DNA from 3 places in the Brachybacterium avium genome. Region 3 is predicted to be linked to each of the others. Evidence: predicted binding sites of a transcription regulator. Region 3 holds the regulator's gene; each other region holds the start of a gene.

Region 1 (9,746 bases), 1.1 Mb from region 3:
GCTGGGCAGCGCCACCACCCGCAACGGGGCGCACCGGATGCTCGATGCCGCCGCCCCGGACCGGCTCTGGGGCGCCGTGGTGCTGGTGCTGCTGCTCCTGCTGCTGGGAGCCGTGATCACCACGGTGCTGGCACGCGAGGGGATGGTCGACTACTTCCCGTTCCCCCGCGGCCCCCGGCTCGACGACATCGCCGTCTGGAGAGGGTGAGCACGGCGGCTCCGCGCAGTCGCGATCCCCTCTGCGAGCACTCAGCCGCCGGCCGTTAAACTCTCACCGATCCGTCACCCACCGCAGCCCCTCGGGGCGAGGAGAATCCATGGCCGCCTCCGGTCCGTCCAAGTCAGCGCAGGAGCGCCGCGAAGCGCAGCGCGAGGCGCTGCGCAAGCAACGTCAGGCCGAGCTCTCGCGCCAGCGCACGGTGCGCACCGTCGTGATCGCCGCCATCACCGTCGTCGCGCTGCTGATCGCCGCCACGGCCGGGTACTTCATCTTTCAGGCGACACGGCCGGCCGGACCGGTCGCGGTGCCCGAGAGCATGAGCGAGGACCAGCCCTATCTCTCCCTCGGCGCCACCGAGGATTCCGGGAAGCCCGTCCTGGAGATCCATCTGGACTTCATGTGCCCCTTCTGCGGGCAGCTCGAGGAGATCAACGGCGACGACATCGAGACGATGGTCGATGATCAGGAGGCGACGCTGCACCTGGTGCCGCGCAACTTCCTGGACGGCCAGTCCACCACCGGCGACTACTCCACCCGCGCGGCCGCCGCCATGGTGTGCGTCTACGACGACGACCCCGAGAACGTCATCCCCTTCCAGCAGCTGATGTTCGCGAACCAGCCCGCCGAGGGCTCCGCCGGGCTCACCGACGAAGAGATCTGGGGATACGCGGAGCAGGCCGGGGCCTCCGAGGCCGTGCAGTCGTGCATGAGCGCGAAGACCTACCAGCCGTGGGTGCGCGAGGTCGCAGACCCGTACGGTCAGGAGACCGGCGGCGGCACCCCGTACGTCGAGCTCGACGGCACGGCTGTCGAGGGCGAGGTGTGGGGCCAGCCCGGTGCACTGCGGGAGGCCGTGCTGGCCGCCGGCGGTGCGGCACCGTCCGACGGCGGCCAGGACTGACCTACACTTTCCGGGACCGGTCGATCCGTCGGCCGGTCCCATCCGCTGGAGTGGCGCAACGGTAGCGCACCTGTCTTGTAAACAGGTGGTTGCGGGTTCGATTCCCGTCTCCAGCTCGATGTGGTGTCTCAGGACATCGTTCGCGGATGTCTTGGGACATCGTTCGCGAGGAGAAGGCCCCGGTGAGTGTTCACCGGGGTCTTTTTCGTTGTGGTTGGTACCCGCGGTCGGGGTCGATGGTGTGTTCGGCGAGTAGTTCTCCGGTGGCGAGGTCGATGACCATCGTGTCGGGGCCCTCGCGGATGATGCGGACTCTCAGTCCGGCGTGGGCGCGGCCGATGCCGAGGTGGCGCATCGTGCCGGCGTAGCGCAGGGAGACTTTGCCGTGGGTGTCGACTCTGTCGGTGCGCACGGAGTAGTCCCTCTGGCGGGTTCCTCCCACGGAGGCCTTCGGCGTGAGCCGGGGTCGAGAGCCTCGACGCCACCTTTGCGGTAGCGGGCCACGAGGATCTGTACCCAGCGCGGGGAGACGTGGAACTTCTGTGCGGCTTCGCTGGTGCTCATGCCCGCCTCGATGACGCTGAGCACTATCGCTGTGTTCTTCGACATGCTCCATCGTGCGAATGATGACGCGAGACACCAGCCCTCTACTACGGCCGATCATGACGACGCCGAGGTGCGAACGATGACGCGAGACAGGGGCGAACTATGTCTTGAGATCACACACCGTCTCCAGCTCGACAGGCGTCTCCTCGTCCACAGGAGCGTCAGAACGTCTCGTACGTCGCCCGGTTCACCATGAATCCCTTGCCGGTGATCGTGTTCCAGCAGGTCATGCCGTCGAAGCGGCTGGTGCAGGCCATATCTCCGTAGGTCGCGCTGTCGTCGTACTCGAGCGTCTCCGCGGAGTCGCTGAGGAAGGACGAGCCGCAGGCGCGAGCGGCCTCGCCCTCCGCGACCTGGATCGAGAAGGGCCCGGACCCGCAGTCCTGGAGATCGGTGTCGCTGAAGTCACGCTCGAGGACCGAGCAGGATACCGAGTCCTCCTCCAGCAGGCAGGAGATGTTGCCGGTGGGGGAGCGCAGCTCGGTCATCTCGCGGGCGCCCTCCGGAGCGGGGGAGACGGGATCCACCGGCGTGGTCTCCTCCTGCGTGGGTTCTTCGGTCGGTGCGTTCGAGGGCGATTCTTCGGCAGCGGTGGTCGAGCTGTCGCGCTGGTACTCGTCCTCGCCACCGGCTAGCCAGGCGCGGCCCACGAGCGCCACGGCGAGCACCAGCACGAGTACGAGCAGCAGGCAGCCGCCGCAGGCGTACCAGGCCCGTCGACCGGTGCGGGAGCCGTCATCTCCGGTGCCGGGGTCCGGGCTGGGCGGATCGGCCGGCGAGGTGGCGGTGGCGGGCGAGGCGCCGAGCGGCACCACGCCGGCATGCTCGGCGATCCGCACCGATGCGGTCGTGGGCGCCTCGGACGGGCTCTGCCCGGCGGCGTCGGCATCGGCGTCGGCGGCAGGGATCGTTCCGAGATCGCCCCAGACGGAGGCCCCCTCGGGATCTTCCGGCAGCGCCGGCCCCTCGTCAGCAGCAACTGCCGGCAGGCTCGCCTCGTAGGCCTGCTTCGCCCAGCGGTTCGTCGCCAGGATCCACTGCCGCGCCACCTCGGGGCATGACGGGTTCAGCACGATCATCCGGTGCAGCTGCGGATGCTTCTCGGTGAGCTCGAGCAGGCGCTCCGCACTGGTGCTCGGATCACCGGCCTCCTCAGCCGCTGAACGGGCCTGTGCCACTGCGGTCTCCCTTCGTCACGAGCTGCCGGCACCCCCGTCGGTGGGGATGTGCTCCCACCTCAGCGTCGAGCCGGAGGCGGGTGCCGACCCCGAGAATGACACATCTGGCCTTCGGCGCGTACGAGGAACGGGCGCTTCCGACACAGATCACGGGACGGGCTCAGGCGGTGATCCGCCAGTCGATCGGGGCTGCGCCCTGCTGTTCGAGCAGCGCATTGGCGCGGGAGAACGGCCTGGATCCGAAGAATCCGCGGGACGCCGACAGCGGGCTGGGGTGAGGGCTCGCGAGATGCGGGACCTCGCCCAGCAGCGGAATCAGCGACTGCGCATCGCGGCCCCACAGGATCGCCACCAGCGGACCCCCGCGGGCCACCAGGGCTCGCACCGCGTGCTCGGTGATCTCTTCCCAGCCGCGCCGCCGGTGCGAGGCCGGTGCACCGGGGGTGACTGTGAGCACACGGTTCAGCAGCAGCACGCCCTGGTCCTGCCAGGCGGTGAGATCCCCGTGCTCCGCCCGGGGGATGCCGAGGTCGCTCTCGAGCTCGGTGAAGATGTTGCCGAGCGAGCGGGGCAGCGGCCGCACCGAGCGCTCGACCGCGAAGGACAGCCCCACCGGATGGCCCGGAGTGGGATAGGGGTCCTGACCGATGATCAGCACCCGCACCTCGGACAGCGGGCGTGAGAACGCGCGCAGCACCTGGGCCTCGGCAGGCAGGTAGCTCCGCCCGGCCGCCGTCTCGGTGCGCAGGAACTCTTCGACCCCGGCGAGGTCGTCCATGACGGGCACCAGGGCCCGGGCCCAGTCGGCGGCGAGGGTCTCGTTCAGCGGGAGGGGCATGTCTCCAGTCTCCCACCGCTGGTCCCGTCCGTGACCCGGATCCCACGGGCGCGCAGGGGCGGCGCGCCGTGGACGCCGCCGCCCCGCACCCCCGTACCCTCGAGGCATGTCCGCTGTCCCTGACCCCTCCGAGCCCCGCGAGGTGCGTGCCGGTGCTCCTGCCGGGGCGCCCGCCGGTCCGGACGGCGATGCGCCGGAGGAGCTCAGCGAGCACGACCGCCGGATCCTCGCCCTGGAGGGCCGCACCTTCCGTTACGTCGGGGCCAAGGAAAGAGCCATCCGCGAGGAGATCGGCATCTCCAAGGTCGCCTACTACGTACGGCTGAACGCCCTGCTCGACGAGCCGGCGGCGCTGCGCGCCGCTCCGTCCCTCGTGCACCGCCTGCGGGGCCGACGGACCTCTGAGCCGGGCGCCGCGGCCGTCGACGGGGGCCATCGGGTCGCCTGATCACGCGGTCCCAGGGCGTGTGCTCCCCACCCGGATCCTGCCGAGCAGGTTTAATGGGTCCGTGGCTGATTCCCAGTATCCGTACCCCCCGGACCGTTTCGACGACGAGGCGGACGCCGTCTCGTTCCATGGCGCCCATCGCGCCGAGCTGCCGTTCTGGCGGGAGAACCTGCTGTACATCATCATCATCGGCGCCGCTGCGGTGCTGCTGGTGGTGCTCCTCTTCTTCATCGGCAGCATGGGGGGCGGCAGCGATGACCGCGCCGACGACCCCACCACCGCAGCCGCCTCCGAGAGTGCGGCGGAGGAGGCCTCCGAGGGGGAGGCCGAGGCCGAGCCCAGCGAGGAGCCGGCCCCGGAGGCCGATAAGTCCACCCCGTTGCTCGTGGTCAACGCCGGTGGTCAGGGCGGCCTGGCCGGCACCTGGAGGGACACTCTCGAGGGGGACGGCTGGGAGGACGTGAGCGTCGCCACGGCGGACAACCACCAGGAGGAGGCGGTGGTGTTCTACCGCGACGAGGAGGACGCCGAGACAGCCCAGGCCCTCGCTGCGGAGGTCGGTGCCGGTGAGGCCCGCCAAAGCGACGAGTACAACGCCGCGGTGACCTATGTGGCTGTCGACATGCCCGGCGAGGGCGGCGGAGGCGACAGCGAGGGCTGAGCGCCCGCGCCGCTGTCCGCCAGGAGCGCAGAGTTAGCACTCTCCGCCCTCGAGTGCTTATGATGATCTGGCACTCGGGCATCGAGAGTGACAGCGCCCTGCGCGCCGAGCTCCCGCTCCCGGAGGCATGATCGGTCGGCGGTCCGCCGCCGCGCCGACCACGAACATTCCGGCCCCGTGAGGGTGTCGTCGCCGTGGGACATGAACACGGTGGTGGCGCTCGTCCGTCGCGGGCACAGGGTCGGGTGGACACCACACCACACGGGAGAGATTCCATCATGGCCAAGCTCATCTCTTACGACGAGGAGGCCCGGCGCGGCCTCGAGCGGGGAATGAACCAGCTCGCCGACGCCGTCAAGGTCACCCTCGGCCCCAAGGGCCGCAACGTCGTGCTCGAGAAGTCCTGGGGCGCCCCCACCATCACCAACGACGGCGTGTCGATCGCCAAGGAGATCGAACTCGACGATCCCTATGAGTCGATCGGCGCCGAGCTGGTGAAGGAGGTCGCCAAGAAGACCGACGACATCGCGGGCGACGGCACCACCACCGCCACCGTCCTGGCCCAGGCCCTGGTCAAGGAGGGCCTGCGCAACGTCGCCGCCGGCGCCAACCCCATCGCGCTCAAGCGCGGCATCGACCAGGCCGTGGCCGCGGTCTCGGAGACCCTGCTCGCGCAGGCGCACCCGATCGAGACCAAGGAGCAGATCGCTGCCACCGCCGCCATCTCCGCGGCCGACCCGGCTATCGGCGAGCTCATCGCCGAGGCCCTCGACAAGGTCGGCAAGGAGGGCGTGATCACGGTCGAGGAGTCCAACACCATGGGCCTCGAGCTGGAGCTCACTGAGGGCATGCGGTTCGACAAGGGCTACATCTCGCCCTACTTCGTCACCGACGCCGACCGCCAGGAGACCGTGCTCGAGGATCCCTACATCCTCCTGCTGTCCTCCAAGGTCTCCTCCGTCAAGGATCTGCTGCCGCTGCTGGAGAAGGTCATCCAGGCCGGCAAGCCGCTGGCGATCATCGCCGAGGACGTCGAGGGCGAGGCCCTCGCGGTCCTCGTCGTCAACAAGCTCAAGGGCTCCTTCAAGTCCGTGGCCGTCAAGGCCCCCGGCTTCGGCGACCGTCGCAAGGCGATGCTCGAGGACATGGCGATCCTCACCGGCGGCCAGGTCATCTCCGAGGAGGTCGGCCTCAAGCTGGAGACCGCTGGTCTCGAGCTGCTCGGCCAAGCGCGCAAGATCGTCGTCACCAAGGACGAGACCACGCTCGTCGAGGGCTCCGGCGACGCCGAGCGCATCGCTGCTCGCGTGTCCCAGATCCGCACGGAGATCGAGAACTCCGACTCGGACTACGACCGCGAGAAGCTCCAGGAGCGCCTCGCGAAGCTGGCCGGCGGCGTGGCCGTCATCAAGGCCGGCGCCGCCACCGAGGTGGAGCTCAAGGAGCGCAAGCACCGCATCGAGGATGCCGTGCGCAACGCCAAGGCCGCCGTGGATGAAGGCGTTGTCGCCGGTGGCGGCGTCGCGCTGCTGCAGGCCGGTGCCGACACCTTCGGCAAGCTCTCCCTCGAGGGCGACGAGGCCACCGGTGCGAACATCGTCAAGGTCGCCGTCGAGGCCCCGCTCAAGCAGATCGCGGTCAACGCCGGTCTCGAGGGTGGCGTCGTGGCGGAGAAGGTCAAGGGCCTGCCCATCGGTCAGGGCCTGAACGCCGCGACCGGTGTCTACGAGGACCTCGTGGCCGTCGGCATCATCGACCCGGTCAAGGTCACCCGCTCGGCGCTGCTGAACGCGGCGTCCATCGCCGGCCTGTTCCTGACCACCGAGGCCGTCGTGGCCGACAAGCCGGAGCCCGCTCCGGTCGGCGGCGGCGACGACATGGGCGGAATGGGCGGCATGGGTGGCATGGGCGGCATGATGTGATCCAGCCCCACGGCTGAATCCTGCCGCTCGCACCCGAGCGCTCGACGGGCCCCGATCCTCTCCCGAGGGTCGGGGCCCGTCGCTGTCGGGCACCGCACGGGCAGGGCACCATGGGTCCATGACCTATGAGATGCAGGAGGCGATCATCGTCCCGGCCGACCCTGCACTGCCACCCGGCACTGCGTCACGCCGCCCCTCCTCCGTAAAGCCCCCGATTGCTCACGAGAATTCTCTCGTGAAATTCGTGAAACCGCACCTATCGTCGCCGGAAATGCCGCTCGAGGGAAATTCTAAAGCCCTGTTGCGGCCAATCTCGATATCGGTGACGGCATTCATGGAATGCGGTCGGTGGGCTTCTGCCAGGGTTCCCGCGCCGCCAGCGGTGGAGGGTGCGCGGGCGAGCGCCTCTCAGGAGGCGTCGACCGTGGCGGGGTCGTGCGCCGCCAGCACCGCGGCGGCGAGATCGACGTCCAGGCGCAGAGCACGCAGCGAGGCGTGCACGAGGGCCTGGTCGGTCAGCGTCGCAGCCGGCTCGATCCGCAGGTCACGGCCGAACAGCGGCAGAGCACTGCGGAACAGGGCATCTCGCAGCGGGTCGAGGATCACGTCTCCGGCGCGGGCCAGCCGGCCGCCGATGAGGATCAGGTCGGGGTCCAGCAGGTTGCAGACCGGGTTCAGGGCCATGCCGACGGCGGCACCGGCTCGCGAGAAGATCGAGACCACGCGATCATCCCCGGCCAGGGCGAGATCGATCGCCTCGTCCAGGCTCAGGGCGGTGCCGGTGACGATGCGGCTCTCCTCCAGCACGTTATCGGCGCCGGCGTAGTTGAACAGGCAGCCGCGGTGGGAGCACCGGCAGATGGGGCCGTTGCTGTCGATGCTCACGTGCCCGAGCTCCCCGGCGCCGCCGTGGGCTCCGGAGATGATCCTCCCGTCGAGCACCTGGCCGAGGGCGACGCCGAAGGACAGGCTCACGTGCAGGAGGTTCCGGGGCAGGGGGCTCTCCAGGGCCCCGTACTGGGCGTAGGCCGCGTGGCGGGCGAGGTTCTCGAGCACGACCGCGGTGCCGAGCCCCTCCTCGTACTCGTCACGGATGTTGACCTTGCTCCACCGGGTGGAGGTCGCGCCGCCGAGCACTTCGCCGGTATAGCGGTTCACCAGCGTGTTCGGCGCGACATGCAGGCCATGCAGTGGCGGATGGGGCGCCGGGAGCTCGTCGAGGAGCTCCCGCAGGGCGGTCAGCGCGGTGCTGATCCGCTCGGGCCCGGTGGCGTCGGGGGAGCAGGGGAGGGCGCGGGTGGAGATCACGCGGCCGTCCACTTCGCCGAGCCCGACGATCGTGGAATCGTCCTGGTGGATCGCGGCGCCGATGATCCCTGCTCGGCGGGCCAGGACCAGCTTCTCCTTGAGCGGAGCCTTGCCATCGCCCGTCGCGGTGTCGGAGGTGAGCGTCTCGGGCTCGACCAGGCCCTGTTCGAGCAGGGTGGTGATGGTGTTGGTGATGGTCGCTCGGGAGGTCTGCAGGTGGCGGGCGAGCTCGGCGCGGTGCATCCCGCCCTCCTCGAGGAGGGTGCGGACGACCTCGAAGGGGGTTCCTCTGGGGGGAATTCCTCGACGCGTCGCCATTCGTCACAATCTAGCACGGAGCAGGGCCGCCACGAGTTCATCACGCTCTTGATAAGGAGGCCGCAGGAGCGTTCGGGAAACCAGAATTCACGGGCCGGGGAGAACGCCGAAAATCGAAGGCTGGGTCCAGGAGCCGGTCCGTCGGGCCGTTCAGATCAAGAAGATCGGGATCGCCCCGGGATTGTGCGCGTGGACGATGGCGAGGAAGACGATCACGTCGAAGAGCAGATGCACGATCAGCACGTACAGCAGGGAGCCGGTGCGGGTGAACAGCCAGCCCTGGAGCAGCGCGAACGGTGCGGTGAGCAGCGGCCCCCATTCCTGGTAGCCGAGCTCCCACAGGAACGACACGAAGATGATCGCCTGCAGGAGGTTCGCCGGCCAGAGCCCGAAGTGGCGCCGCAGGAGCACGAAACAGGTGCAGATGAAGAACAGCTCGTCCCAGGTGCCCACGAAGTTCACGCCCACCAGGAAGCGGCCCAGCGCACCCGCATCGGTGATGTGGGGCCAGTTCAGGTACGCGCCCGAGGTGATGAAGTAGAACGGCAGCAGCAGCCAGCCCAGCACCGGGACGGCGATGATGTACCCCCACTGCCAGCGGTTCCATCGGCGTCCTGAGAGCCAGGGGAAGCGGATCGTGCGTCGGCGCAGGAGCAGTCGGTCCACCAGCAGCGGGACGGCCACGGCGAGCAGCAGCGCGGTGCCGATCGCGAAGAACCGGTCCCAGTCCACATCTGCCTTCACCGAGGTGGTCGAGATGATCGTGATCCCGAGTCCGATCAGGAGCAGGTCTTTGGCGATCTCGCGGGAGACCAGGAGCGCACCGAGCAGGCTGAGGGCGAGGAGCCCGTGGCCCCACCCGGCGAGCTGCAGCCCGAACAGCAGATAGGCGGAGGCCGAGACCCCTGCGGCCGGCAGCAGTCCCCTCCTCGGGGTAGCGGGTCCGGCCAGCAGGGGAGCGGGGTCCGGGGCAGGGGGCGACGTCGCCATGGCCCCAGCATGCCAGGGCCGGACGCTCGCCGAGCCGACCTCAGGGCGCCGCGGTCACCGCGGTGCCGTCCAGCCCCCAGGCCTCGGCCAGCAGCTCGAGGGCACGCAGTCGATCGGCCGGGTCGAAGTAGTAGGCGGTGAGGATGAGCTCGTCGGCACCGGTGGCGGCGACGATCTCCTCCAGCTGGCGCACCACGGTGGCGGGGGAGCCGACCGCCTTGATCGACAGGGTCTGATCGATCTGGGAGACGAGATGGGCCGGGGCGACCTCTTCGATCGGGCGCGGCGGCTGGATCTTCTGCCGCTGCCCGGTCACGACTCCCATGAACATCTGCTGGAGCGTGGTGAACTGCCGC
Region 2 (9,746 bases), 940 kb from region 3:
CTACATCATGATGGCCGCCCTGCTGGGCGCCGCCGTGTGGCTGCTCCTCGCCACCCGGATGGGGTGGCCGGTCTCGACCACCCACGCGATCATCGGCGGCATCGTCGGCGCGGCCGTCACCACCGGGGTGGTCACCGGCACCGGTGGATTCGAGATGGTGCAGTGGGGCGAGATCGGCAAGATCGTCGTCTCCTGGGTCCTCTCCCCCCTGCTCGGCGGCGTGACCGCGTACCTCCTCTTCGGTGCGATCAAGCGGCATGTCCTCGCACCCGCCGCCCGGGCGATCGCCCTGGGATCCCGCGGGTTCGACGACGCCGAGGACGACGACGATGACGACGAGGACGAGGACGAGGACGCGCAGGGCCGTCACCTGTACGGGTACGAGCGCGTCTCCGAGCTCCAGCAGCTGGCCTTCGCCGAGTCCGCCGCGCTCGACCTCACTCCCGGCGGGCCCGGGGCGGAACTCGCCGAACAGGCCTCGCACCTGTCCAAGAAGCAGCGCAAGGCGGCGCGGAAGGTGGAGCGTCGGGCCGCCTATCACGCGCTCGAGAAGCGCGTGCCCCCGCTCGCGGCGGGCACCTCCGTGCTGCTGGCGGCGATGCTCGTGTTCAAGGGTCTGAAGAACGTGGGCCTGGACATCCCGCTCGCGGGCGGCGTGCTGATGCTGGTGATGCTCGCGGTGGGCGTCTGGGTGGCGACCACCGTGTTCGCCCGCGCTCTGAAGAAGCAGTCGATCTCGCGGGCGACCTTCATCATGTTCAGCTGGATGCAGGTCTTCACCGCCTGCGCCTTCGCCTTCAGCCACGGCGCCAACGACATCGCCAACGCCATCGGGCCCTTCGCCGCAGTGCTCGATGTGCTGCGCACCGGGGAGATCGGGCAGGAGGCCGCTGTCCCCACCGCAGTGCTGGTCGCCTTCGGCATCGCTCTGGTCTCCGGGCTGTGGTTCGTGGGCCGCAAGGTGATCCACACCGTCGGCACCGGGCTGACCGCCATGCATCCGTCCTCGGGCTTCGCCGCCGAGGTCGCCGCCGCCACCGTCGTGCTGCTGGCCTCGGTGCTCGGACTGCCGGTCTCCTCCACGCACATCCTGATCGGTGCCGTCCTCGGCGTCGGGATCGTCAACCATGCGGCCAACTGGAAGCTGATGCGGCCGATCTTCCTGGCCTGGATCATCACCCTCCCCGCCGCTGCGGGCATCGGTGCCGCGGTCGTCCTCGGCCTGCGCGCCATCTTCTGAGCCTCCCGGTTCCCTGGGCCCGCGCTTCAGGGGCGGGGGTCCTCGTCCCGCCGCTGCTCCTTGCCGCCGAGCATGCGGCGGATCCGGTCGAACTCGTCCCGGAAGGCGGCCTCGTCACGGACATACTCCTCCCGCCAGGGCATCCCGAGGCGGGCGGCGAGCTCCCGGTGGTTGCGCTCGCGGTGGATCCGACGGCTCTCGCGCACCAGGACCGCGCGGGGCGGGGCAGGGCGCAGACCGGCTGCAGTCTGCAGGGTGCGCAGTCCGTCGAAGGCGGCGTCGTCCCACCCGCTCTCGGGCACCACCCACTGCCGCAGAGCCTCCCCCTCGCCGCGGGCGCCCCCCTTCTCCAGCCCGATCAGTGCGACCCCGCCGCGCTCGCTGTCGCCGGTCGCATAGCGAACCTGCGACAGCGGTGCTCGGTCGGCGATGCGCAGGCCTCTGCGCAGCGCCAGCGTCCCTGCCCGCTCGTCCAGCAGCACCACGCGATGAGTCAGGACCAGCGGTATCAGCGCCCACAGCGCGAGCAGCCCCCAGAGCAGGACGGCGCCGAGCAGCAGCTGCGCCCAGGCGGGGGCGAGGAGCTGCTCGAGCATTCCGTCGTGCCCGGCGCGCAGGCGCGAAGAGCGCCACTGCTGGATCCCCGCACCGGCGAAGGTGCTCAGCAGCACTGCCACCAGGGGCAGCCCGATGAGCGCGGCGGGCACGTAGCGCGCACGGACGGTGGGGCCCACGACCACCTCTCCGGCGCGGGTGCGGCGCGGGGCCGGCGGCGGCACGTCACGGTCGGGGATGCGGGGGGCGCTCACGGCCCCAGGGTACGAGACCGTGCGGTCAGCTCCTGCTCGCTGCGGAATTCCCGACGCTCCGCGGTGACGGGATCGACGAAGGCGAGGCGCCGTGCCAGCAGCTGGAGCGGCAGGCCCCGGGCTGAAGAGTCAGGGCCGGCCGTGACCGCTGCGAGGGCCAGTACAGGTCCTCCCCCAGGATCGGCGCCCCGCGTACGGCGAGCTGGGCGCGCAGCTGGTGGGTCCGACCGGTGCGCGGCCACAGCCCCACCCGCAGCACGCCCTCGCTCCCGGCCTCGAGCACCTCGAGCTCGGTCTCGGCGTTCGCCGGTCCGGTGAGGACCCCAGTGGTGAGCTCGCCGCGCTGCTTGAGCAAGCGGTCCCGCATCGTGCACCGCTCCCCCGGGCCGCGCGGGAGCGACGAGCCCGGCTCCGGGACCACGAGCGCCTCATAGGCCTTGTCCACCTCGTGGCGAGCGAACAGCTGGTGATAGACGGACCGCTCTGCAGGGCGGATACCGAACGCGAGCACTCCGGCGGTACGCCGATCCAAGCGATGCAGCGGCACCAGGGTCTGGATCCCGGTGGCGCGTCGCAGCCGCACCAGCGCGCTGGCGAGGATATGCGCGCCGCGGGGCATGGTGGCGATGTCGTGCGGCTTGTCGATCACCAGCAGATGCTCGTCCCGGTGCAGGACGGGCAGCTCGACCTCAGGGACCGCTTCGGCACGCAGCTCGCGGTGGAACCACAGCTGCTCCCCCGGGCCGACCAGATCCTCGGCGGCCCAGGCCCGCCCCTGGGCATCGACGATCTCCCCGGCGGCGAAGCGCGCCGGCAGCGGAGTCGCGGCCGGATCCGCGAGCGCGGGGAAGCGCTCCTGCAGCAGCTCGAGCGCACCTCGACCGGGGGCGGCGTCGTGGGGGACCTGCCAGCGCACGGCGTCCAGGCCCTCGCGCTGGGCCAGCGGCGGCGGGGGTCGTCGAGCACGTCGCCGGGCGGCACGTCCGGGACGCGGGTCCGGTGAGCCGTCTGCGGCGGGCGGACGGCTCACAGCCCCCACACGATGAAGGTGAGCAGGTTGTGGCCGATGTAGAACAGGATCAGCGCGGCCAGCAGCAGGTTGGGATGGCGATCCACGAAGCTCATCGCCTGCGGTGCCTGCTGACGCAGCTCGAGGTGGGTGATCGCGTCGATGTGCTCGATGCGCACGCCGGCCTCCCGGGAGCGGTGCAGCGTCATCTCCTGCGCGCGGTGACCGAAGAACCGGCTCGAGACCGCCAGGATCCGGCGACCAGCGGAATCCATCACGTAGACGCCGTCATAGGCGGTCTCGGGGGCGTCGAGCGCTTCTGCAGCAGGTGAACCGCGATCGATGTCCCGCGCGGCGATGACCAGCCCGACATCCTCCCAGCGGACGCTGCGGGTACGACGGAACAGGCTCCGGAGGACGAAGCCGTCCTCGTCGATGTGGAGCCAGGAGGTGATCACCCGCAGGCACACCACCGTCACCGCGACAGCGATCAGCACCCAGATCAACAGCGGCAGGGTGAACACCAGATCGTGCATCAGCGCCGGATCCCGCCACAGCTTCTGGCCGACGAAGCTGATGATCACCAGGAACTCGAGCACCACGAGGAAGAAGATGCCCACCACCAGGCTGCCGATCACCACGGCGGCGGGCGGGCCGAAGGTCCGGGTGGGCAGGTCTCCGCCCTCGACCGGGGCGGAGGCATCGGGAGTGCTGATCACCACTGCTCCTCCTGCCATCGATCTCATGTGACGCAGACCATTCTAAGCCGCCCGGCGACATCCCGAGGCGGGCGCGCCGGGTCGCGGCCACTCCGACGGGTCGTGCACGACCAGCACCGATGCCGGTTGCCGGGATGGAGACGGGGCGGGCGGCAGGGTCACCCCTGCCGCCCGCCCCGGGCCATGCGCGCCGGCTCAGCGCAGTGCTGAGCACCGGCTCACGGCGTCACCGTCAGTCCTCGTCGGTGTCCTGCTTCTCGATGACGAGGGTCTCGGTGGTCAGCACCATGCCGGCGATCGAGGCCGCGTTCCGCAGAGCGGAGCGGGTGACCTTGACCGGGTCGATGATGCCTGCGGAGACGAGGTCGACGTACTCGCCGGTCGAGGCGTTCAGTCCGGTGCCGGTCTGAGCCTCCTTGACCTTCTCGACGACGACGTAGCCCTCGAGACCAGCGTTCTCGGCGATCCAGCGCAGCGGCTCGACGACCGCACGGGCCACGGCGCGCACGCCCACGGCCTCGTCGCCCTCGAGCCCCAGGCCGTCGGCCAGGACGGCGGAGGCCTGGACGATGGCGCTTCCGCCACCGGCCACGATGCCCTCCTCGATGGCAGCGCGGGTCGCGGAGACCGCGTCCTCGATGCGCATCTTCTTCTCCTTGAGCTCCACCTCGGTGTGAGCCCCGACCTTGATCACGGAGACGCCGCCGGCCAGCTTCGCGAGGCGCTCCTGGAGCTTCTCGCGATCCCAGTCGGAATCGGTGTTCTCGATCTCGGCGCGGATCTGCGCGACCCGGTCGTCCACGGCCTGGTCATCACCGGCGCCGCCCACGATGGTGGTGGAGTCCTTGGTGATGACGACGCGGCCCGCCCGGCCGAGCACCTCGGTGCCGACGGTCTTGAGGTCCAGACCGAGGTCGGAGGTCACGACCTGGGCACCGGTGAGCACGGCGATGTCCTGGAGCATCGCCTTGCGGCGATCACCGAACGCGGGAGCCTTGACCGCCGCACCCTTGAAGGTGCCGCGGATCTTGTTGACGACCAGCGTGGACAGGGCCTCGCCGTCGACGTCCTCCGCGATGATGAACAGCGGCTTGCCGCCCTCGACGACCTGCTCCAGCAGGGGCAGGATGTCGGCCACGGCCGAGATCTTGCCCTGGTGCAGCAGCACGTGCGCATCCTCCAGGACGGTCTCCTGGCGATCCGCATCGGTGACGAAGTGCGGGGAGATGTAGCCCTTGTCGAACTGCATCCCCTCGGTGAAGTCCAGCTCCATCGCGGTGGTGGAGGACTCCTCCACCGTGATGACGCCGTCCTTGCCGACCTTGTCGAAGGCCTCGGCGAGCAGGTCGCCGATTTCCCGGTCCTGGCTGGACACCGAGGCGACCGAGGCGATCTGCGCCTTGCCGTCGACCGGGGTGGCGATCTCCGCGAGCTTCTCGGAGAGCGCGTCCACGGCCTTCTCGATGCCGCGCTTCAGCGCCGACGGAGCGGCGCCGGAGGCGACGTTGCGCAGGCCCTCGTGCACGATGGCCTGTGCGAGGACGGTGGCGGTGGTGGTGCCGTCGCCGGCCACGTCGTTGGTCTTGGTCGCGACCTCCTTCGTGAGCTGCGCGCCGAGGTTCTCGTAGGAGTCCTCGAGCTCGATCTCACGGGCGATGGTCACGCCATCGTTGGTGATGGTGGGGGCGCCCCACTTCTTGTCCAGGACGACGTTGCGGCCGCGGGGGCCGAGCGTCACCTTGACGGTGTTCGCGAGCTTGTCGACACCGCGCTCGAGGGCGCGGCGCGCATCCTCGTTGTACAGAATTTCCTTTGCCATAACTTTATGAGCCTCAGTTCACTCAGTCGTTGATGACCGCGAGGATGTCACGGGCGCCGAGCACGAGGTACTCGTCGTTGCCGTACTTGAGCTCGGTGCCGCCGTACTTGGAGAAGACGACCTTGTCGCCGACCTTGACGTCCATGGGCACGCGCTCGCCCTTGTCGTCGAAACGGCCGGCGCCGACGGCGACGACCTCGCCCTCCTGGGGCTTCTCCTTCGCGGTGTCCGGGATGACCAGGCCGGAGGCGGTGGTCTGCTCGGCCTCGAGCGGCTTGACGACGACACGATCCTCGAGGGGCTTGATGGAGACCGACATGCGGCTCACTCCTTCATGAAGAGATGTGACTCTGCGTGAGTTCTTGGGTGGCGGGACCCGTTCCCGATCGTCGTCGCGGTGCCGACCGGGGTAGATCCCTCTGCGGCAGCCTCTGGCACTCTCGGCCGTTGACTGCCAACGGCGCAACTGTAGAACCTTCGCTGGCACTCATGCAAGGCGAGTGCTAAAAGCTGGTCGCGAGCGAGACGCACAGGAGGACACCGACCCTGGATCCGACACGCCTGCACGCGAATCCGCCGCAACTGCCCGGGCCGCCTTCACCACCACAACGGGGAGCGGACGAGCACCAGGTCACATGCTTTTTGTGAACTCGCCGACTTGGGCGACGAGAACCCGTGACTTCCCCTTGTCCAAGCGATAAAAAGGAGTCATCGATTCCGCCGGGGCGCCTGCGATCCAGAAGCCCGGGCGATCACCTCGCCACTCACCGAAAGGGCATCGATCATGACCTTCCTCCGCAACCTCAGCTCCGCTCTGGAGCGCCTCTCCGACCGTATGCAGGGCCAGGACATCGAGCGCCAGCGCCTGGTCGGTGGAAGCCGCCTCGGCGCGGACTACGCCGCACTGGCCAAGGCTCGCTCGAGCCAGGGGATCAGCTCCATCGGCATGGGTCGCTGACCACCGCCCCCCTCGTCGAAGCCCTTGCAGACCGCCTCTGCAGGGGCTTCCGTCTGTCCGGTTCCACCGGGTGCCGACCGCCGATCGTGCTGCGAGGGCGGCCCTCCGGTCACCGACCCGCGGCCGCCACGATCCGCGCGACCTCCTCGGGGCTCAAGCGGTACACCGGCCGTTCCACGTCCTCGAGCGCGTCGCCCCGGTTCGGATGCACCGCGCTGATCACCTGCGGGAGCCCCTGCCCCAGCTCGATCAGGCTCGCTCCGGACAGCGCCAGCGCCTGCTCATGGCCGCCGGCAGCGAAAGGGTCGACAACATTGGTGACACCGGGGGCGACGTGGACCGGGATCCCGGCGATCGACCCGGTCATCGCATGATGGTAATGACCGGCCAGCACGATCCGCACGTCCGAGCCCTCCAGGACCGCGCCCAGCTCCGCCAGGTCGTCGAGGTCCAGAGCACGCAGCAGCGCCGTCGCGGCGACCAGCGGCGGGTGATGGAGCGCGAGCACCGTCCCGGCCGGCGCAGGCTCGGCCAGCACGGTGGCCAGCCAGTGCAGCTGGGCCGCCTCGAGATGCCCGTACCCGGCACCGGGGACGCTGGAGTCCAGCAGCACCAGCCGCCCCCCTCCCGGCAGCGGCACCACGCGATCCTGCCGTTCGGCCACCCGCTGGCCGGGGGTGACGCTCTCCCCATAGACGACGGAGACGTCGTGATTGCCCATCGCCACCGCGAGCGGCGCCTGGACCGAGGCCGCGAAGGGATCGAGGATCTCGTGCAGCCGGTGGTAGCTCTCGGCGGTGCCGTCCTCGGAGGCATCCCCGGTGTGGACCACGGCGTCGATATCGCCCAGCCCCTCGAGCCTCTCCAGCAGGCCGCGCAGGGCGGCCTCCGTGTCGATGCGTCCGTAGTGGCGGGCGGCGGGGTCGCCGTAGAGGTGGGTGTCGCTCAGGTGGAGGATGCGCATCAGCCCAGCGCCCCCACCCATTCGGCCGCACCGTCGTCGAAGATCTGATGCTTCCAGATCGGCACCCGCTGCTTGACGGTGTCGACCAGGTCGTCGCAGGCGGCGAAGGCCTGCTTGCGGTGCGGCGCGGCGACGGCGCACACCAGGGCCGAGTCCCCGATCACGAGGGGGCCGTGGCGGTGGGCGACGGCGACCAGGGTGTCCGGATAGCGTGCGGCGATCTCGCGGGCGACCTCGGCGATGACCGTCCCCGCACTGGGGTGCGCGGAGTACTCCAGCCGATCCACCCCGCGCCCGCCGTCGTGATCGCGCACCACGCCGTCGAAGGTGACCACCGCGCCGCAGCGAGGATCGGTGACCGCGGAGATCATCCGGTCCACAGCCAGCGGCTCCTCACTGATCTCGCCGCACCGGGTGCGTTCGGCGGCATCGCCCATCGTGGGGTCCCCCGCGATGCGCAGGTCCTCGCCACCGGACCCGAAGGGGGTGGCGCCGCGGGTCGGGTCGAGCTGCACCCGCTCGCCGCTGCCCGCTCCGGCGGCGGTTGTTCTGTTGCTCGTCATGCGTGGTCTCCTCCGTCGCGCTGTTCCAGCAGATGGTCGAGGATCGGGTCGAGCACGGCGATGCCGTCCTCCACCCCGCCGCGGGAGCCGGGCAGGTTGACCACGAAGCTGCGCCCTGCCATCCCGGCGAGTCCACGGCTGAGCAGGGCGGTCGCGATCTTCTCGGCCCCGCGGCGACGCACCGCCTCCAGGATCCCGGGCATCTCCCGGTCGATCAGCGGCGCGGTCTGCTCGGGGGTGACGTCGGTGGGGCTGATGCCGGTGCCTCCGGAGGTGACCACGATGTCGATGCCCTCCCCGAGCGCGACGGCGAGCGCCTGCCCGACCTCCGGGCCGTCGCTGACCACCCGCTTGTCGACGGCGTCGAGGCCGCGCGCCTGCAGCCACTGCACCAGGCGAGGTCCGGTGCGGTCCTCATAGCTGCCGTCGGCGGCGCGGGTGGAGGCGATGATGACCCTGGCGGTGCCGCGCAGAGCGGGGATCTCCGCCGGGTCCTCGCGCACGGTGCAGTCGGCGTCGGTGCGTCGGGCCGGGACGTGCTTCATCCTCGCTCCTCTCCGGCTCCCGCCGGGGCCGGCGTATGCGCCTGGGCGCTGGCGCGGGTCCAGTCCCCGCTGCGGCCGCCGGACTTCGTCAGCACCTGCACGCCCTCGATGGTCGCGAGGTGATCGACCGCTTTGATCATGTCGTACACGGTCAGTGCGGCGACGGTCGCGGCGGTCAGTGCTTCCATCTCGACACCGGTGACGCCTTTGGTGCGCACCCGCGCGGTGATCTCCACGCGGTCCTCGCGGGGCAGCAGATCCAGTTCGACGCCGGACAGCGGCAGCGGATGGCACAGCGGGATCAGCTCAGGGGTGCGCTTGGCCCCCATGATGCCCGCGATCCGGGCGGTGGCCAGGGCCTCGCCCTTGGGCAGGTCGCCGCTGGCGATGCGGCCGACGACGTCGGGCCGGGTGCGCAGCACCGCACGGGCGCTCGCCTCGCGGGAGGTGAGCGCCTTCTCGGTCACGTCGACCATGTGGGCGGAGCCGTCGGCCCGCACGTGGGACAGATCGTTCATGAGTCTCCTCCAGGGATCAGCAGGGTCTCGAGCTCGTCGCCGTCACGGACGACGGCGGTGCCCCGCGGCACCAGGACCAGGGCGTCGGCGGTGGCATATCCGCCGAGCAGGTGCGAGGAGGCGCCGCCCACCAGTCGTACCTGCCCCGACGGGAGCACCCGGGCTCGACGGTACTGGTCCAGGCCCGGCGGTGAGGGCTCCTCGGCCGCGAGCCGGATCGGCAGGCGCAGCCGCCGACGGGCCGGGGCACCGAGGGCGGGCCGGGCGATCAGCTCGCAGCTGAGCAGCGCGGAGACGGGGTTCCCGGGGAAGGCCAGCCAGGGGACACGGCGGCCCTCGACCTCGAGGGTGCCGATGCCCTGAGGGCCGCCGGGCTGCATCGCGACCGTCGGGAAGGCGAGAGCGACCCCGTCGTGCCCGGCCGCGTGGCGGACCACCTCGACCGCCCCCATGCTCACTCCGCCGCTGGTGACCACGAGGTCGGCGTCGTGGCTGAGGACCTGCGCGCGCAGGTGCTCCAGCAGCGTCGCCGCATCATCGGGCACGGCGCCGGTGTGCACCACCTCTGCGCCGGCTTCGGCGAGGGCCGCGGTGAGCCCCGG
Region 3 (9,746 bases):
CGACGACGTGCTGCGCGTCTCCGGCAAGACCGGGGTCGGCGTGCCCGAGCTGCTGGACCACGTCGTGCAGACCCTGCCCGCCCCGCACGGTGAGGCCGAGGCCCCGTGCCGCGCGATGATCTTCGACTCCGTCTACGACACCTACCGCGGCGTGGTCACCTATATCCGCGTGTTCGACGGCTCCCTGAAATCCCGCGACCGCATCGACATGATGTCCACCGGCGCGCACCACGAGCTGCTCGAGATCGGGGTCAGCTCCCCGGAACCGCACCCCACCCCGGGCATCGGCCCCGGCGAGGTGGGCTACCTGATCACCGGGGTGAAGGACGTGCGCCAGTCCAAGGTCGGCGACACCATCACCACCTCGATCCGCGGCGCCCAGCAGCCCCTGGCCGGCTATTCGGAGCCCAAGCCGATGGTCTACTCCGGGCTGTTCCCGATCGACGGCTCCGACTACCCGGTGCTGCGCGACGCGCTGGACAAGCTCAAGCTCAACGACGCCTCCCTGAACTACGAGCCCGAGACCTCCACCGCCCTCGGCTTCGGGTTCCGCGTCGGCTTCCTCGGCCTGCTGCACCTGGAGATCGTCCGCGAACGGCTGGAGCGCGAGTTCAACCTCGAACTGATCTCCACCGCCCCGAGCGTCGTCTACCAGGTGACGATGGAGGACGGCACCGAGGTCGAGGTGATGAACCCCTCCGACTTCCCGGTCGGCAAGGTCGAGTCCATCACCGAACCGATCACCAAGGCCACCATCCTGGTGCCCAGCGAGTTCATCGGCGCCGTCATGGAGCTGTGCCAGTCCAAGCGCGGCAGTCTCGGCGGGATGGACTACCTCAGCGAGGACCGGGTCGAGCTGCGCTACACCCTGCCGCTGGCCGAGATCGTCTTCGACTTCTTCGACCAGCTGAAGTCCAAGACCCGCGGCTACGCCTCCCTGGACTACGACGTCTCCGGCTCCCAGGTCGCTGATCTGGTCAAGGTCGACATGCTGCTGCAGGGCGAGCCCGTCGACGCGTTCAGCGCCATCGTGCACCGTGACCGGGCGTACAACTACGGCGTCGAGATGGCGGGGAAGCTCAAGAAGCTCATCCCGCGCCAACAGTTCGAGGTGCCGATCCAGGCCGCCATCGGCGCCCGCATCATCGCCCGCGAGAACATCCGCGCGATGCGCAAGGACGTGCTGTCCAAGTGCTACGGCGGCGACATCTCCCGCAAGCGCAAGCTGCTCGAGAAGCAGAAGGAGGGCAAGAAGCGCATGAAGAACATCGGATCCGTCGAGGTCCCGCAGGAAGCCTTCATCGCCGCGCTCTCCTCCGACGAGGGCGACATGCCCAAGGACAGCAAGAAGAAGTGACGCCCGGGCGACGACCCGGCGCCGCGGGAGGAGCCCCGAGATGACCACCGCACCCAGCCCCCTCGAGGTGGAGTTCGACCCCACGGCCACGGGACGGATCGCCGCGGTGTGCACCGTCGCCGAGCTGTTCCCGGTCGCGGCCAGCGGCCTGATGAGCGGGATCGACAAGCGACCGGTTCCCGGGCCGGTGCGCCTGCTCACCCATGGCGTGCTCGGTGACGTCCAGGGGGACCGTGAACATCACGGCGGGATCTTCAAGGCCGTCTACGCCTTCTCCCGCGAGGTCCGCGAAGCGTTCGTGGGCCTGGCGGGCCAGGAGCTGCCGGATGGCTTCTTCGGCGAGAACCTGGTGACGCTCGGCCAGGACACGGACGAGACGGTGATCGGGGAACGCTGGCGGATCGGCGGGGCCGAGATCGAGGCCACCTGTCCCCGCAATCCGTGCGGCACCTTCGCGGCGCGGATGGGGGACCGGCGCTGGGGCCGCACCTTCACCGCCCGGGGCCGCTGCGGCGCCTACTTCCGCGTCCTCGCCGAGGGAGAGGTCGTCGCCGGTGAGGAGATCGAGGTCCTCGCACGTCCCGCCCACGGCGTGACCATCGGTGATGCCTTCCGCGGGCTGACCGCAGAGCAGGCCCGCGCCCTGCTCGACTGGGCGGAGGAGACCGGCACCGTGCTCTATGACTCGCTGGCGCAGTCCGCGCTGACGGCGCTGTCCCGGGCCGGTGAACGGGTGGAGTTCCCCGCTGCGCTGCGCTCCACCGGGCGCGGGCTGGGACTGGGGATGGGGCTGTGAGCCCGGTGAGCCCCGCAGGCGGGGACCTGTCCGTCTACATCCACGTCCCCTTCTGCGCCGTGCGCTGCGGGTACTGCGACTTCAACACCTATACCGCCACGGAGCTCGGCGGCGGTGGTTCCCAGGCCGAGTACGCGCACAACGCCATGGCCGAGATGGACCTGACCCTCGCCGCCGACCGCGCGGCGGGCTACGACTACACACAGGTCTCGACCGTCTTCTTCGGCGGCGGCACCCCGACGCTGCTGCCCGCGGACGACCTCGTCGCGATGCTCGAGCATCTGCGCGCCCTGCTGCCGCTCGCGGACGACGCCGAGGTCACCACCGAGGCGAATCCGGACTCGGTCACCCGCGCCTCCCTGTCGCGGCTCGCGGCCGGCGGCGTCACCCGCGTCTCCTTCGGCATGCAGTCCGCGGTCCCCTCGGTCCTCGCCACCCTGGACCGCACCCACGATCCCGAGAAGGTGCCGCAGGCCGTGGCGTGGGCGCGCGAGGCCGGGCTCGATGTCAGCCTCGACCTCATCTACGGCACCCCGGGCGAGACGATCGCCGACGTCGAGACCTCCGTGAGGTCGGCGCTGGCCTGCGGAGTCGACCACATGTCCGCGTACTCGCTGATCATCGAAGGCAATACCGCGATGGCCCGCCAGCTGCGCCGCGGCGAGCTCGAGGCACCCGACCCCGACGACATGGCCGACAAGTACGAGCTGGTCGACGACCTCGCGAGCGCCGACGGCCTGTCCTGGTACGAGGTCTCCAACTGGGCCCGCACCCCCGCGCAGCGCTCCCGCCACAACCTCGCCTACTGGCGCGGCACCGACTGGTGGGGGATCGGGCCGGGCGCGCATCGCCACCGCGACGGGCTGCGCGCCTGGAACGTGAAGCACCCCAGCCGCTACGCCCGGATGCTCGCCTCCGGCGAGATGCCGGTGGCGGACTCCGAGCAGGTCGCCGACGAGGACCGGCTGGTCGAGCGGATCATGCTCGAGCTGCGGATCGCCGACGGGCTCGATATCGAGGTGATCCCGCAGGAGCGTCGGCCGATGCTCGCCGTGCACCGCGACCGCGGGCACCTCGAGCCCGCCGCACTCGCGGACGGACGGGCGGTGCTGACCCGCAGCGGGCGGCTGCTCGCCGACGCGGTGATCCGCGACCTGGTGCCCTGACCGCGTGAGGCAGGTCGCGAGCTGACGGCATGACGAGAGCCCCCGGGATCTCGGCGATCCCAGGGGCTCTCGAGCGCTGAGCTGCTCAGCGGGCGGCCGAGGCCGCGACGGTCACTTCACCAGGCGGAGGTTGAAGGGATAGCTCCAGTACTCGCCCTGATTGGCCTTGATCGCACCGATGATCGAGAACACCAGCTGCAGCAGAGCCGGCAGTCCGACCAGCGGATACAGGATCGTGCCGATGCCGAGGGTGAAGACAGCCACGATCGTGATCACGATGGTGAGGACGACCTGGGCGGCGAACACGGCGATCGCGCCGTTGAGGGCCTCGGCAGAATGGAAACGCACGAAGCGGTCGCGGTCCTTGTACATCAGGTAGACGACCAGCGGGCCCACCCAGCCGAGGAAGCCCCAGCTGATCACGTGCCCGACCGCGACCGCGGCCTGGGCGATGGTCGCCCACAGCCGCGAGTCCGAACGACTGACGGCCTGCCCGGTCAGCGGGCCCTCGTAGACACCCGGGGTGCCTGCCGGCGGCACGCTCTCACCCTCGGCCGTCGGCGCGGCGCCGAGCGGTGCCTGCTGGGCCGGTGCGGCGTAGGGGGCGGGGCCCGCAGCGGCGTACTGGTCCTGTCCGCCTGCGGCCGGCTGCTGCGCCGGGACGGCGTCGATGTCCAGGGGATTGGTGCGCGTGGCATCGGCGTCGTAGGCGTAGGGATCGTGCGGGTGCAGGCTCGGGTCGGAGCTCGGTGCGCCCTGCTGCGGCTGCGGGGCTCCGGGAGTGCCGGGAGTGCCGGGATCGGTGCCGAACGGATCGTGGGACTGCGGTGTCTGGCTCATCATTCCTTCTTCGGGATCGGCCGGCAGGGAGCCGGCGGCGGGCTGATGGGTTCAGCCTAGTGAGCGTGCACGGCAGCGTCAGCGCGGCGAACCGCCGGGTCCTGTGGGGGATAACCCCCAGACAGGACGGCTCTGCCGATCAGGCCGGGTCGACGGTCACGAAGTCGATGAGCTCCTCGATCCGACCGGAGAGGGTGGGCTCGACATCGGCATAGGAGCGGACCGTCGAGAGGATCCGCTTCCAGCCCAGGCCGATGTCGGCCTTATCGGCGCGCGGCCAGCCGAGCGCCGCGAGGGAGCCCACTTTGATGTCGGTGCCCTTGGGGACATGTGGCCACTCGCTCAGGCCCACGCGCGCAGGCTTGACCGCCTGCCACACATCCACGTACGGGTGGCCGAGCACGGTGACGTTGCCACGAGCACCCGGCAGCGCCATCACCTCGGCCGCGATGCGGGACTCCTTCGAGCCCTTCACCAGGTGGTCCACGAGGATCCCGAGGCGACGCCCCGGCGCGGGGCCGAACTCGCGCACCCGCTCGGCGAGGTTGTCGGCCCCCTCGAGCTGCTCCACGACGATCCCCTCGATGCGCAGATCGTGACCCCAGACCTTCTGCACCAGCTCGGCGTCATGGGTGCCCTCGACCCAGATCCGGGACGCGCGGGCGGTCCGGGCCTTCGCCCCGGCGACATAGACGGAGCCGGAGGCGGAGCGTTGCCGCGCCGGACCGCTCGCGGCGGCGATCGCACGGTGGAGGACCACCGGCTGGCCGTCAATCATGAACCCGGGGCCGAGCGGGAACGTGCGCCGCACGCCGCGGCCGTCCTCGAGCTCCACCACCTGCTCACCCGCGATCTTCTCGACCCGGGTAATCGCGCCGGTGAAACCGGTCGAGGCCTCTTCGACGACCAGATCCCTGGTCGCGGGCATCTCCCGGGCGACGGGGCGGCGACGGTGGTGGGCGGGTGGACCGGCGGACAGCACGTCGCTCCCGTACCGGTCGGGGAAGTTGGCAGGCACGCGCGTCACCGTACACCCGTGGCGAACGCCTCTTAGCGAAGCACGCCGGGGCGGCGTACGATTGGCACTTGGCATGGCAGAGTGCCAGTCTGGACCGGCCGGATACCGGCCGGATATCCGCTCCGACGACGAGATGACAGCACGCAGCGCAGGAGGTGAGGGAGACGGAGGACCGCAAGCTCCACATCCTCGGCGCGATCGTCGAGGACTACGTCGCCACCCGTGAGCCCGTCGGCTCCAAGTCGCTGTTGGAGCGGCATGAGCTCGGCGTCTCCGCCGCGACCGTGCGCAACGACATGTCGCTGCTGGAGGAGGAGGGGCTGATCCATCAGCCCCACACCTCGGCCGGGCGGGTCCCCACCGATAAGGGCTATCGCACCTTCGTCGACCACGTGGCGACCATCAAGCCGTTGTCGGCCCCCGAGCGGCGGGCGATCCGTGCCCTGCTCGAGGATGCGGGCGACGTCGAGGACCTGCTGGCCCGCACCGTGCGCCTGCTCGCGCAGCTCACGCAGCAGGTCGCCATGGTGCAGTACCCCGCGCGTCGACAGGCGAGGATCCGCCACGTCGAACTGGTCAAGGTGGCCGACTCGCTTCTCCTGGTGGTGCTGATCCTGGAGTCCGGCCGGGTGGACCAGCGCACCGTGCCGGTCATGGCGGGCAGGCCCGCGGAGTACTACGCGGCCCTGCGCGACCACCTGAACCGGGTCGTCGCCGGCCGCGAGGTCACCGACCTCACCGCACCGCTCGGCGATTACCTCGAGTCGTTGCCGCCGCCGGAGCGACCGGCCGCCGCCGAGGTGGCGGAGACCCTCGTGGCGCTGGCCGCGTCCCGGGCAGAGGATCGCATCATGATGGCCGGCACCTCGAACATCGCCCGCTCCGCACAGGACTTCGCGCGTGATGTGGAACCGCTGCTGGACGTGCTCGAGGAACAGCTGGTGCTGCTGCGCCTGTTCACCGAGATGCACGTCTCCCCGGGAGCGGTCGAGGTGCGCATCGGCTCGGAGCTCGAGGACCGTGCGCTGCATTCGACCGCCGTGGTCGGTGCCGGCTACGGGGCAGGGTCCCATCTGGCGATCCTCGGCCCTCGCCGGATGGATTACGTCACCGGGATCTCCACCGTCCAGGCCATCGCCCGCTACGTCTCCCGCTATCTCGAATAGGAGCGCGGCAGGCCTGCACGGCCCGTCCAGCTCCGCTCGACCCCCCGCATCCGCCCGCCGCCCGCCGCGGTCCGGACACCCCGACTCCCCGCGAAGGAATCCACCCCTGTGAACGAGGACTACTACGACCTGCTCGGCGTCTCCCGCGAGGCATCGACCGACGAGATCAAGAAGGCCTACCGCAAGCTCGCCCGCACCCTGCATCCGGATGTGAACCCGGATCCCGAGGCCGCCGAGAAGTTCAAGCGCGTCTCCCAGGCCTACGAGACGCTCTCCAGCGCGGACAAGCGCCGTCAGTACGACATGGGCGGCGGCCCGGGCATGGGCGGCTTCCCCGGCGGCGGCGGTGGCGGCTTCGACTTCAACGACATCTTCGACATGTTCGCCGGTGCCTCCGGGATGCGCGGACGCACTCAGGGCCCCGTGCCGCGTCAGCGCCGCGGCGGCGACGTGCTGCGCCGAGTCCGCATCGAGCTGCGTGATGTGGTGTTCGGCACCGAGGAGGAAGTCACCTTCCGCACCGCCGTGCTGTGCGAACGCTGCTCCGGCTCCTGCTGCGAGCCGGGGACCAGCCCCACCCGCTGCACCGCCTGCAGCGGTTCCGGCCATGTCCAGCGGGTCGCCCAGTCGCTGCTGGGCCAGATGGTCACCATGGCGCCGTGCCCCACCTGCGACGGCCACGGCGACGTGATCGAGAGCCCCTGCACCGGCTGCTCCGGCCACGGGCGCACACCCACCGAACGGGTCGTCACCGTCGGCATCCCCTCCGGCGTGGAGAACGGCACCCGCATCCAGCTGCGCGGGGAGGGGGAGACCGGCGAGGCCGGAGGCCCCTCGGGCGATCTCTTCGTCGAGCTCACCGTCACCGATCACGAGATGTTCGACCGTGATGGAGATGACCTGGTCACCACCATCGCGGTGCCCATGACCACGGCCGCCCTCGGCGCTTCCATCCCGCTGGACACCTTCGACGGCGAGCAGGAGCTGGATATCCGGCCCGGCTCGCAGCCCGGGAAGAGATCACGCTGAAGGGTCTCGGCGTGACGCCGCTGCGCCGGGAACGGCGCGGCGACATCCGCGTGGTCCTGGACGTGGACGTGCCCTCCACGCTCACCGAGGAGGAGCGGGACCTGCTCGAGCAGTTCGCTGCCCTGCGCGGTGATGAGACCACACGCCGCTCCAAGGGCCAGCGCGGACCGTTCGCGAAGCTCCGCGAGCGCCTGCGCGACTTCTGAGCCGACGGGGGAGCTGCTGATGCCGACGACGCCGCCCGGCTTCCTGATCCTCGATGAGGCGCTGGTCTCCGCCGTCGCCGGTGACTCGCTGGAGCTGGCGGGCGATGAGGGTCGACATGCTGCGAAGGTCGCCCGGATCCAGGTCGGGGAGCAGCTGCTGCTCACCGATGCCCCGGGCCGTCAGGTCCTCACCGAGGTGACCGCCGCCGGCCGGGAGGCGCTGGAGCTGCGCCTGCTCGCGGACCCCTCCCCGCCGGTGCAGCGCCTGCCCCGCCTCACACTGGTCCAGGCCCTGGCCACCGGAGGCAGGGATGAGCAGGCGGTCGAAGCGGCCACCGAGCTCGGGGTCGACCAGGTGGTGCCCTGGATCGCACGACGCTCCGTCTCGGTCTGGCGCGGGGAGAAGCTGCGCAAGGGGCGCGCCAAGTGGGAGGCGACCGCGCGCGCGGCCGTGAAGCAGTGCCGCCGGCCCGGGATCCCCGCCGTCGCGGAGCCGGTGACCACGAAGGAGCTGCTCGCCGAGCTGAGAGGGCGCAGCACCGCCGGGACCCTGGTGCTGGTCCTGGACGAGCAGGAGTCCGCCGGTGTGATGAGCCTCGCCGACCGGCTGCGGTCAGCCGCTGAGGACGGGCTCGAGGAGATCGTCGTGATCGTCGGCCCCGAGGGCGGCATCGATCCCGAGGAGCTCACGGCCCTGCGGGCGACGGGGGCTCGCGCGGTGCTCCTGGGACCAGAGGTGCTGCGCTCATCGACCGCCGGCCCCGCCGCGATCGCCGTGCTCAGCGCGCTGGTGGGGCGCTGGGGCTGAGCTCGGCGCGGGTGACGCGGGAGGGATGGCGCAGCTCTCCGAGGCGATCAGCCGATGCGGGCGGAAACCTGGGAGGTGATCGCCGCGAGCAGCTCGCGCAGCGCCGCGGTCTTCTCCTCGGTGACGAAGAGCTCGCCGTCGACGGAGAGGTCCTCGCGGAAGCCCAGGCCGATCGAACCGACCACCTCGGCGTCCAGCCGCGTCATCAGCGCCTCCAGCAGCGGCAGCACCTCACCGGCCGAGCCCCAGCCGTAGCCCACCAGCACGGTGGGCAGGCCCTGCCACTCGGCATAGAGGAAGTCGATCGCGTTCTTCAGGGCGCCCGGGTAGGAGCCGTTGTACTGTGGGGTGAGGATCACGACTGCATCGAGGGCGCCGATCCGCTCACCCCAGGCGTGGCCATGGGCAGTGGTCTTGTCCGCGCCCGACTTCGGGCTCGAGGGCTCGTCGAAGGCGGGCAGCGCCACGTCGCGCAGGTCGATGAGATCCACATCGACGTCGGTGGGGACGGCGTCGCGGACCCAGCGGGAGATCTTCTCCCCCACACGGTTGGGGCGGGCACTGGCGAGGATGATTCCGAGCTTCGTCATGATGATTAAAACTTCTCATACTTTCTGGAGGTTCCCCAAGCCGAGGTGGTGTTCCTCGCTCCCGTAGACTCCCCAGCATGGGAAACAGCGTCACCGAACCCGCCACCGAGCGCCACGATCCGGAGTGCCTCTTCTGCAGGATCATCGCGGGGGAGATCCCTTCCGAGCGTGTCCACGAGGATGATCTGGTCATCGCCTTCAAGGACCTGCACCCCCAGGCGCCGGTGCATGTCCTCGTCGTGCCCCGGGAGCACCGTCGTGACGTGACCGAGCTCGCGCAGGAGCCGCAGCTGCTGGCCCACACCGCGACGGTCGCGAGCCGGATCGCCGCCGACCACGCCGACGGCGACTTCCGCCTCGTGTTCAACACCGGCAAGAGCGCGGGCCAGTCCGTGTTCCATGTCCACGCCCACGTCCTGGCGGGCGGAAAGCTCGCAGAAGGAGAACTGTGACGGACGCTCTCACCCCGGCCCCCGGCCGGCCCCCGGAGATCGGTGAACGCCGACTGTCGATCCCCGACAACCTCAGCCCTTTCCAGGTGCTCGGGGAGAACGATCAGGCCCTCGCCGCCCTCGAGGACGCGGTCCCCGACACGGATGTCCACGTGCGCGGGCATCAGGTGACGCTGCGCGGCACCGAGGACGCCCTGCGCCGCAGCGAGCACCTCGTGCGCTCGCTGATCGACCTGGCGAGCAGGGGGCAGGCCGTCACCGTCGAGGCGGTGCAGCGTGCCGCGAACCTCTACGGCGATGACCGGGCGAACGGGAAGA

The links. The regulator HrcA, encoded in region 3, represses chaperone genes, less so after heat shock. The targets are predictions, from matches to a motif close to TTNGCACTCGNNNNNNNCGAGTGCNAA.
Region 1: the regulator HrcA is predicted to act here: its motif matches at 4,920-4,946, upstream of groL (chaperonin GroEL).
Region 2: the regulator HrcA is predicted to act here: its motif matches at 6,077-6,103, upstream of groES (co-chaperone GroES).

Annotation. Positions count from the first base shown of each region.
Region 1 covers NZ_CP022316.1:2,639,596-2,649,341, forward strand. The annotation lists gene CFK39_RS11790 (serine/threonine-protein kinase) at 1-208, shown strand, start outside; gene CFK39_RS11795 (DsbA family protein) at 318-1,121, shown strand; tRNA gene CFK39_RS11800 (tRNA-Thr) at 1,166-1,237, shown strand; gene CFK39_RS16440 (hypothetical protein) at 1,312-1,533, opposite strand; gene CFK39_RS17520 (helix-turn-helix domain-containing protein) at 1,437-1,730, opposite strand; gene CFK39_RS11810 (variant leucine-rich repeat-containing protein) at 1,889-2,905, opposite strand; gene CFK39_RS11815 (uracil-DNA glycosylase) at 3,066-3,743, opposite strand; gene CFK39_RS11820 (DUF3263 domain-containing protein) at 3,850-4,191, shown strand; gene CFK39_RS11825 (LytR C-terminal domain-containing protein) at 4,253-4,852, shown strand; gene groL (chaperonin GroEL) at 5,131-6,774, shown strand; gene CFK39_RS11835 (ROK family protein) at 7,183-8,325, opposite strand; gene CFK39_RS11840 (CPBP family intramembrane glutamic endopeptidase) at 8,551-9,390, opposite strand; gene CFK39_RS11845 (LLM class flavin-dependent oxidoreductase) at 9,431-9,746, opposite strand, start outside.
Region 2 covers NZ_CP022316.1:2,751,423-2,761,168, reverse strand. The annotation lists gene CFK39_RS12350 (inorganic phosphate transporter) at 1-1,240, shown strand, start outside; gene CFK39_RS12345 (hypothetical protein) at 1,267-2,049, opposite strand; gene CFK39_RS12340 (pseudouridine synthase) at 2,075-3,079, opposite strand; gene CFK39_RS12335 (hypothetical protein) at 3,076-3,777, opposite strand; gene groL (chaperonin GroEL) at 4,010-5,596, opposite strand; gene groES (co-chaperone GroES) at 5,619-5,915, opposite strand; gene CFK39_RS16280 (hypothetical protein) at 6,381-6,554, shown strand; gene CFK39_RS12320 (metallophosphoesterase) at 6,664-7,518, opposite strand; gene CFK39_RS12315 (molybdenum cofactor biosynthesis protein MoaE) at 7,518-7,889, opposite strand; gene CFK39_RS12310 (MogA/MoaB family molybdenum cofactor biosynthesis protein) at 8,078-8,626, opposite strand; gene moaC (cyclic pyranopterin monophosphate synthase MoaC) at 8,623-9,144, opposite strand; gene CFK39_RS12300 (molybdopterin molybdotransferase MoeA) at 9,141-9,746, opposite strand, start outside.
Region 3 covers NZ_CP022316.1:231,034-240,779, reverse strand. The annotation lists gene lepA (translation elongation factor 4) at 1-1,357, shown strand, start outside; gene CFK39_RS01105 (MOSC domain-containing protein) at 1,398-2,153, shown strand; gene hemW (radical SAM family heme chaperone HemW) at 2,150-3,319, shown strand; gene CFK39_RS01095 (DUF4870 domain-containing protein) at 3,431-4,159, opposite strand; gene CFK39_RS01090 (DUF3097 domain-containing protein) at 4,299-5,177, opposite strand; gene hrcA (heat-inducible transcriptional repressor HrcA) at 5,333-6,343, shown strand; partial or broken gene dnaJ (molecular chaperone DnaJ) at 6,452-7,578, shown strand; gene CFK39_RS01075 (16S rRNA (uracil(1498)-N(3))-methyltransferase) at 7,598-8,386, shown strand; gene CFK39_RS01070 (NADPH-dependent FMN reductase) at 8,434-8,976, opposite strand; gene CFK39_RS01065 (histidine triad nucleotide-binding protein) at 9,054-9,428, shown strand; gene CFK39_RS01060 (PhoH family protein) at 9,425-9,746, shown strand, end outside.